Pelobacter seleniigenes DSM 18267: one gene and its partner. The protein of the gene in region 2 binds, or shares a complex with, the protein of the main gene of each other region. Links are inferred from orthologs where the notes say so. Each region holds a gene or a part of one and is shown on either strand. Other genes may lie near its edges.

The links.
Region 1: the proteins of N909_RS0119070 (region 2) and smc are in contact, whole or in part, in a crystal structure (PDB 3ZGX), measured with the Bacillus subtilis proteins. The link is inferred for Pelobacter seleniigenes DSM 18267 from one-to-one orthologs.

The regions. Positions count from the first base shown.
Region 1 is NZ_JOMG01000002.1:17,409-22,027, forward strand. What follows is about bases 283-4,381. They hold smc (chromosome segregation protein SMC), read right to left. Parts: upstream 4,032-4,381; coding sequence 483-4,031; downstream 283-482. Other genes in these bases: N909_RS0102660 (roadblock/LC7 domain-containing protein), read right to left, coding at 283-439; N909_RS0102670 (YhdP family protein), read left to right, coding at 4,253-4,381. Also shown: more of N909_RS0102660, read right to left, coding at 74-282; more of N909_RS0102670, read left to right, coding at 4,382-4,619. UniProt on the Bacillus subtilis protein: Required for chromosome condensation and partitioning.
Region 2 is NZ_JOMG01000004.1:459,824-462,572, reverse strand. It holds N909_RS0119070 (segregation and condensation protein A), read right to left. Parts: upstream 1,886-2,749; coding sequence 1,115-1,885; downstream 1-1,114. Other genes in the region: N909_RS0119065 (site-2 protease family protein), read right to left, coding at 1,890-2,576; scpB (SMC-Scp complex subunit ScpB), read right to left, coding at 565-1,122; N909_RS0119080 (pseudouridine synthase), read right to left, coding at 1-559. UniProt on the Bacillus subtilis protein: Participates in chromosomal partition during cell division. May act via the formation of a condensin-like complex containing Smc and ScpB that pull DNA away from mid-cell into both cell halves.

The DNA of each region.
Region 1 (4,619 bases), on a different replicon or contig from region 2:
ATTACATCCTCATCTTTCAATTCAGGCAGTGGAAAACGATTTTCCAGTGCGGAGCGTCGGCACGGCTTACGGCTCAGGCGAAATCAAAATCGTCGCGCAAAGCTTCAACACAGCGCCGCATTTTAAAGGCCGCCCGGGCGGCAATGGCATCCGCTCCGAGTTGCAAAACCAACATATAATCCTGCGACAATGGCGCCACCAGGGTCTTGTTTTCGCCGGTACGGATAACCACCTCTTCAAGAGCTCCGCTGCCGATCACCGCAAGAACATCACGCAACTGGTTGAGAATAATCCCGTTGTGAGCGCCGATAACTTTCATATCGTATTCGCTTATCCTGGCGACCTGGTCAACGGCCTCCCCTTCCCAGTCCAGAATGACCGCCCCCTGCGCTCCGGGGATATCTTCCAACAATTTATTGAGTAACAATTTAAAAGGCATCTGTGCAACTCTTCAGGTTATGTATTCCTATCGTCAAAGAATATCATGCCGACAGCGCCGATCGACTGTCGACCTCGGGGTCACCGCCTTCCATGCGCACCGAGACCAATTTGGAGACGCCCGGTTCCTGCATCGTGACCCCATACATGGTGTCCAGAACACTCATGGTTCTTTTGCTGTGGGTAATAATAATAAATTGCGATTGAGCGGTCATCTCGGTGACCATCTCTGCAAACCTGTCGATATTGGCATCATCGAGGGGAGCATCGACCTCGTCCAGGATACAAAAAGGTGTCGGTTTGATCAAAAATAAAGAAAAGATCAGGGCCACTGCGGTCAGGGCTTTTTCTCCCCCGCTTAACAGGTTGACATTCTGCAGCCGCTTTCCCGGGGGCTGGACGATAATCTCGACCCCGGTCTCCAGCAGGTCATTCTCATCGGTCAAGCGCAGCTCGGCTTTGCCCCCGCGGAACAGCCGCGGAAAGACCTGCTGAAAGGTTTCATTCACTTTTTCAAAGGTCTCTTTGAAGCGCCGCCGGGTGGTGCGATTAATCTGACTGATGGCTTTCTGCAGAGCATCCAAAGACTGATTCAGGTCATCTCTCTGCTGGGAGAGAAAATCGTAGCGCTTTTCCTGCTCCTGATATTCCTCAATCGCCATCAGATTGACCTCGCCCAAAGCATCGATCTTCTGCTGCAGTCGCTGCAACTGCAACTGCTGCCGCTCCAGCTCATCCTCGGTCGCTTCAGGGACCCGATGTTCGACCAGATCAACCCGGTAGCGTTCCAGCACGTTCTGGCGGACGTTCTCGGCATCGACCTGCAGCTCATGGAGCCGAAGCTGCAATGCGGAAACCGTTTTGCGCAGATCTTCCGCCTCACCACGGACCCGGCGCAGTTGGTCGCGAAATTCATCCAGGGCCTGGCGATGCTCTTCGTAGCGTTCGCGCAGAGCATCGTTCTCTTTCTGCTGCTCACCGCGGCGATCAAGGAGCACATCCAGTTCGGCCCGTAGCCGCAATTCCCTGGCATCCCACTGTTTCCGCTCCAGCACTCCGGCATCTTTCTTCTGCTGCAGTTGCGCGATGCGAGCTTCAATCTCCTGACTTTGCCGGCCGATCCGTTTAACCGTGTCCTGCAGGGATTGCTGCTGCTGAACAAGGGCGGCTAAAGCCACTTTTTGCCGGGTCAGTTCTTCCCGCGTCTGCTCAATGGATTCCCGGTGGTCCTGTTGGGCACTCTGCAATTCCAGGGACCGTTGTTCAAGCTGGCGTTGCTGCTCATCGGTCTGCTCCCGGCCGGAGAGGATAGTGTCCTTTTCGCGGAGCAGAAGCTCCCGGCTTTCGTCGATCTGCTCCAGGTCGTAAACAATCAACTCCAGCCTTTTGTTCAGCCGTTCCTCATCCGCCTGCAGGCTTTGCCGGTCCTTACCCAGTTCAAGAGCGTCCAGTTCCAGACGATGCGTTTCGGATGAGGTCACCAGCAGCGCTTCTTCGGATTGCAGCAGGTCCTCCTTGAGGGCCTCCAGGCGTGCCGCGCCGGCATGACAGCGTTTTTCAACCTCGACAATCTCCTGTTCAAGCTCATCCAGCTGACGCTGGCGACGGAGCAGACCACCGGCGCCCGCTTCGGCATTGCCTGCGACCAGAACTCCCTGCCAATCAAGACAATTGCCGGAACGGTCAACCAGCAACAGCCCCGGAGGAAGAACCGCGGTCAGGAATTCCACGACGGAATCAACCAGATAAATCCCGGTCAAGAGCCGCTGCACCAAAGCATCATGCCCACCCACCGGGGTCACCAGCCGGACTAATGGCGTCCCCTGCGAAAAAGCAAAATCCGCAGTCATTGTGCCAGAGATAATCAGTGCTGCTCGGGCTTTTTCCTCCTGCAGGACCTGCAACAGCGAAAAAACTGATTCGTCCCCCGTAACCGGAATGGCCTGCAACCTTTTCCCCAGTGCGACTTCGACGGCGACTTCCAACTCGGCCGGAACCCGTAGCGCATCGGCAAAGATCAACCGGGAGCCGGTTTTTGCATTCAGGACCACACGGGTGCCGTCCTCATAACCTTCAAAATTGCGTTGCAACTCCTGCAACGATTCCTGCCTGGATTGCAACAGGTTCAGCTTCTGCTGGAGGTCGCCCTGCTGTGCCTCTTGTCCGGCCAGCAAAGACTTCTGCTCGGCCAACCGAGCCGCCAATTCCTCGCGCCGGTCGCGGGTGTCTTCCTGCTGGGAACGAATGACTTCCAGCTTGCCCAGCAACTCCTCGCGCCGGGATTTAAAATCATTCTGCTGCTCGCGAATAGCCACAGAGTCGCTGGCAATCTGCTCCCGCCTCTTGGCTTCAGCGTCCAGCCTGCGGTCGATTTCATCACAGCGGTTGGCCAGGCGGCCGGCCTGGGCGAAAAGGGTCATCAATTCCTTACGGCAGTTCTCATACTCCGAACTCAGCTGGGTTTCCCGCCCCTGCTGCTGTTGCAGAGCGGTCTCAAGCTCGACAACCTGCTGCCGCAGCTGAGCGAGATCGCCGTCGGCATCCTTGTCCTGATGTTGCAGTCCGGCGTATTCCTGTTGCAGTTCGGTCAGTTGCCGGGTTGAGGAGGCAATATCAGCAACCAGCTCCTGCTCTTGACGGGCCGACTGTTCGGCCTGCCGGGCAAGCAGAGTCAGTTCATTCTCCACCCGCTGGACCTCGGAGCCAAGATGATACACTTTCTCCTGTGCGCTGGCATGTTCCGCTTCCGCCGCGGCCATCTGCAATTGTCTTTCTTCCAGTTGCAGTTCGCCCTCTTCAAGCCGGGCATCGAGCCGCGCCAGAATGTCTGCCCGCTCCTGCTTTTCAGCCGTGACAATGCCGATATTTTTATGCAGCCCCTGAAAACGGTTGCCGGTTAAACTCAACTCAATCCGTTTATATTCAGTTCGCAGGTCACGGAATTTTTCCGCACGCTGCGCCTGCCGTTTGAGGCTGCCGATCTGGCGCCGCACTTCGGTAATAATATCGCCAAGTCGCACCAGGTTCTGCCGGGTTGCATCCATCTTGCGTTCAGCTGATTTTTTACGAGATTTGAACTTGGTAACCCCGGCAACCTCCTCGATCAGCACCCGCCTCTCTTCAGGCTTGGCACTGACCATCATGCCGACCTTGCCCTGTTCGATAATGGAATAGGCACGAGGTCCGACCCCGGTATCCATGAACAGCTCGGTGATATCCAGCAACCGGCACGGGGTCTTGTTGATCTGATACTCGCTGTCCCCGTTGCGGTACAAGCGCCTGGACACCATCACCTCGCTGAAATCCCGATAGGCTTCCGGACAAAGTTTGGCGCTGTTATCAAAAACAATGGAAACCTGGGCCATGCCATGGGGCTTGCGCGTTTCACTGCCGCCGAAGATAACGTCTTCCATGGCCCGCCCGCGCAGGTGACGGACGTTCTGCTCTCCCATCGCCCAGCGGATGGCATCCACGACGTTACTTTTCCCGCAGCCGTTGGGACCGATAACGCCGGTAATCCCCTGTTGGAAATCAAGGGAGACCTTGTCCACAAAGGATTTGAAACCGACGATTTCGAGACGTTTTATTTTCATGATAAAAAACCGGCATCCGCGGGTTAAGCTGAACTTTTGTGCCTCAGAACGCCATCCAAACAACACACGCCGAGGGCGAGCCATGTTATCAGCGGGTTTCTTTCATGTAAAGAATAGAAGTCCCCGCTGCATGCATAAGCCTTGCCGGTTCTATCCGGAATCGCTATGATTGCTGGAACTCCGGTCCTTCCCCGGCATTAAAGACCAGCGAAAGAATGTCCATGATTTGGCAATCACTAAAAATAACCACCAGAGTTTTCTGTTTTTTCCTGTTGTTTTGCGCCATTCTGGCGACAATTCTGATTGTTTTTGCCAGCCAGTTGGACCTCGACAATTATCGCCAATCCCTGGAACAGGAGTTGAGCGCAGCCCTCGCCCAGCCAGTCCGCATCGGCCACAGTTCCCTGACCTTTAACCGCGGTCTGGCCATCGAGTTCAGGCAGCTCGAACTCGGCCCGGAGGATGCTCCGCTTGCCATCATCCCCAGAATCACCGCGACTCTGGAAATCCCTCCCCTGTTTGAGAAGAAAATCAGCCTCAAACAGGTTCAGCTCGACAACCCGGAGCTCAACCTGACACTCCCGCTAC
Region 2 (2,749 bases):
TTTTCCCTTCACTGATGGTCAATTCAAACCAGCAGGTTGTCGCCGAGTTCCTCACTTTTGCGACCTGAGCCGGAGCGGTCTTGTACTGATCAATCATAACTCCCTGTTCCAACTGCCCGATCATATCGCTAGTCAGACGGCCCCGCCCTTTGACCAGATAAGTTTTTTTCACATGATGGCGAGGGTGGGTCAAGCGCAGGGCCAGGTCGCCGTCGTTCGACAGCAGCAGCAACCCTTCGGTATTGTAATCCAAGCGCCCGATCGGAAATAAGCGCGCTGGAATATCCGCAACCAATTCAGTCACCAGGCGCCTTTCCCCGGGATCCTTCAGGGTTGAGATATAGCCACGTGGCTTATTCAGCAGCACGGTGATCTTCTTCTCTGCAGCCTGCAGTGCACGCCCGGCGACCTCAACCTTATCCACGGTTAAATCCGCCCGGTCACCAAGTCCGGCTTTACGGCCATTGAGCAGGACTTTCCCCTCTTCAATCCAGCGCTCAGCTTGTCGCCGGGAAGCAAGTCCCGCCTGGGAAATGAGTTTCTGTATTCTTTCTGCCATTGGCATCAGGTTCCTTCCGGAGCTAGCGGCTCGGCCTCGACAAGTTCCGGGTCCAAAGCAGCAAATTCTTTAAGAGTCGGCAGGTCGTTCAGATCACGCAGCCCGAAAAATTCAAGGAACTGCCGACTGGTACCATATAAAAGGGGGCGGCCGGGAACATCCTTCTTACCGAGAATGCGCAACAGATTTCTTTCCAGCAGCGACTTGACAATCCCGCCGGAATCAACCCCGCGCAGATACTCAATTTCCGCCCGGGTGACCGGTTGCCGATAGGCAATGATGGCGAGAGTTTCCAGGGCCGCCTGGGAAAATTTAACCGATCTCTCCTTGGCCATTCTGCGCAGGTAAGGAGCAAAATCAGGAAGGGTGCGGAACTGGTAGCCACCGGCAATTTCAAAAATCCGGAACCCGCGTGCGCTAAGCTGATACTCCTGCATCAGTTCCTCAACCACAGGCCTGACCACTGCCCGGGGTTGCTCAAGCAGTGCGCACAGACGATCCAGGCTGAGTGGTCCGTCGGCAGCAAAGATAAATGCTTCAACCAGCTGCTTGAGATTATTCATAACCAAGAGCATCCTCAACTGCCGAAAGCTGATCAAGCTGTTCGGGAGCGACCACCAGGGTCAGCCAGATTTCACTGAATTCTTTCACCTGTTCGATATTGATCATTCTCATTTTAACCAGTTCCAACATGGCCAAAAAAGTCACAACGAGTTCAATCCGGGAAGCCCGGGGGGAAAAACACTCATGGAAAGCCATGCGTTTTTTTTCCGCCAATCGGGCAGAAAGTCGCCTGATATATTGCGCAACGGAGAGCGATTCGCGGACGACTTCATGAAAGACCTCTTTCGGCCGATGACTGAGGATCCGATGAAAGGCTTCGGCCAACTGATAGATTCCGACCGTGATTTCTTCATCGGCAGCATCTTCCAGTTCCAGATAATCGGCAGCCCTGACCAGACCGGTGAAATAATCACGCTGCAACTGCGGCATATTTTCAAATAACCGGGCCGCCTCCTTGTAGCGCTGGTATTCAAGCAGTCGCCGAACCAGTTCGGCGCGCGGATCTTCTCCCTCTTCTTCTTCAATCTCTTCACTCGACGGCAGCAGCATACGAGATTTGATATGCATCAGGGTGGCCGCCATCAGCAGGAACTCTCCGGCGACATCCAGATCAAGCTGCTTCATCTGTTCGATAATCGATAGATACTGCTCGGTAATTTCCATAATCCGGATATCGTAGATATCCATTTCATTGGTTTTGATCAGGTGCAAAAGAAGGTCAAGGGGACCGGAAAAGTTTTCAAGCAGAATCTGGATCGGCATATTTTCAATGTCCGAACAGGAAGTGCATTGCCTGCCGAACCACTTCAACCTGGCTGCCCGCCATCAACACCACCAACGTGTTGATAATCGGCGCCAGAATCACACGCCAGAGATCGGTGAAAAACACCAGCAGCAGGATCAATACAAAGCCGAAGGGCTCAAGCCGGCCGATAAGAGCCGCCTGCCGCTCCGGCAGTACCCCGGTCAGAATCCGTCCGCCATCAAGCGGCGGCACAGGGATGAGATTGAAAACACCAAGCAAGGTGTTGATATAGAGGCTGAAACCCAGCATCATTTTCACCGGAGTTGAAAACTTGATATACGTATCCGCAGCGCCGATAAAACTCTGATCAATATATCCCAAGCCACGCAAGAAAATCGCTGACGCGATGGCCAGAAGAAGATTGGTCACCGGTCCAGCGACCGCGACCCAGATCATGTCCCGCTTTGGATGGCGGAAATTGCCCGGGTTGACCGGCACCGGACGAGCCCAACCAAAACCGAAAATAAAAAGCGCAATGGTGCCGATGGGGTCGATGTGCTTGAACGGATTCAGGGTCAGACGGCCTAGCAGCCGTGCGGTCGGGTCGCCGAAACGTTCGGCGATGTAGCCATGGGAAATTTCATGCAGCATGACTGCCAGCAACGCAGGGACCAGCATGATTGCAATCTTGGAGATGACACTTTCCATATATGTTTCGCTTCGCACTCCCAAGCCTTAGCGCTTGTTAACGATTTACAAGCCGGTGCCTCAGTCTAATCGAGATAACTCGATCGGTCAACAAAACAGGCCGCTCGGCACGAGCAAGCTGTTGAGAATCAGCATGTTGGGCCCATGGAAGAGCGATCAAAATCAATAGTGAC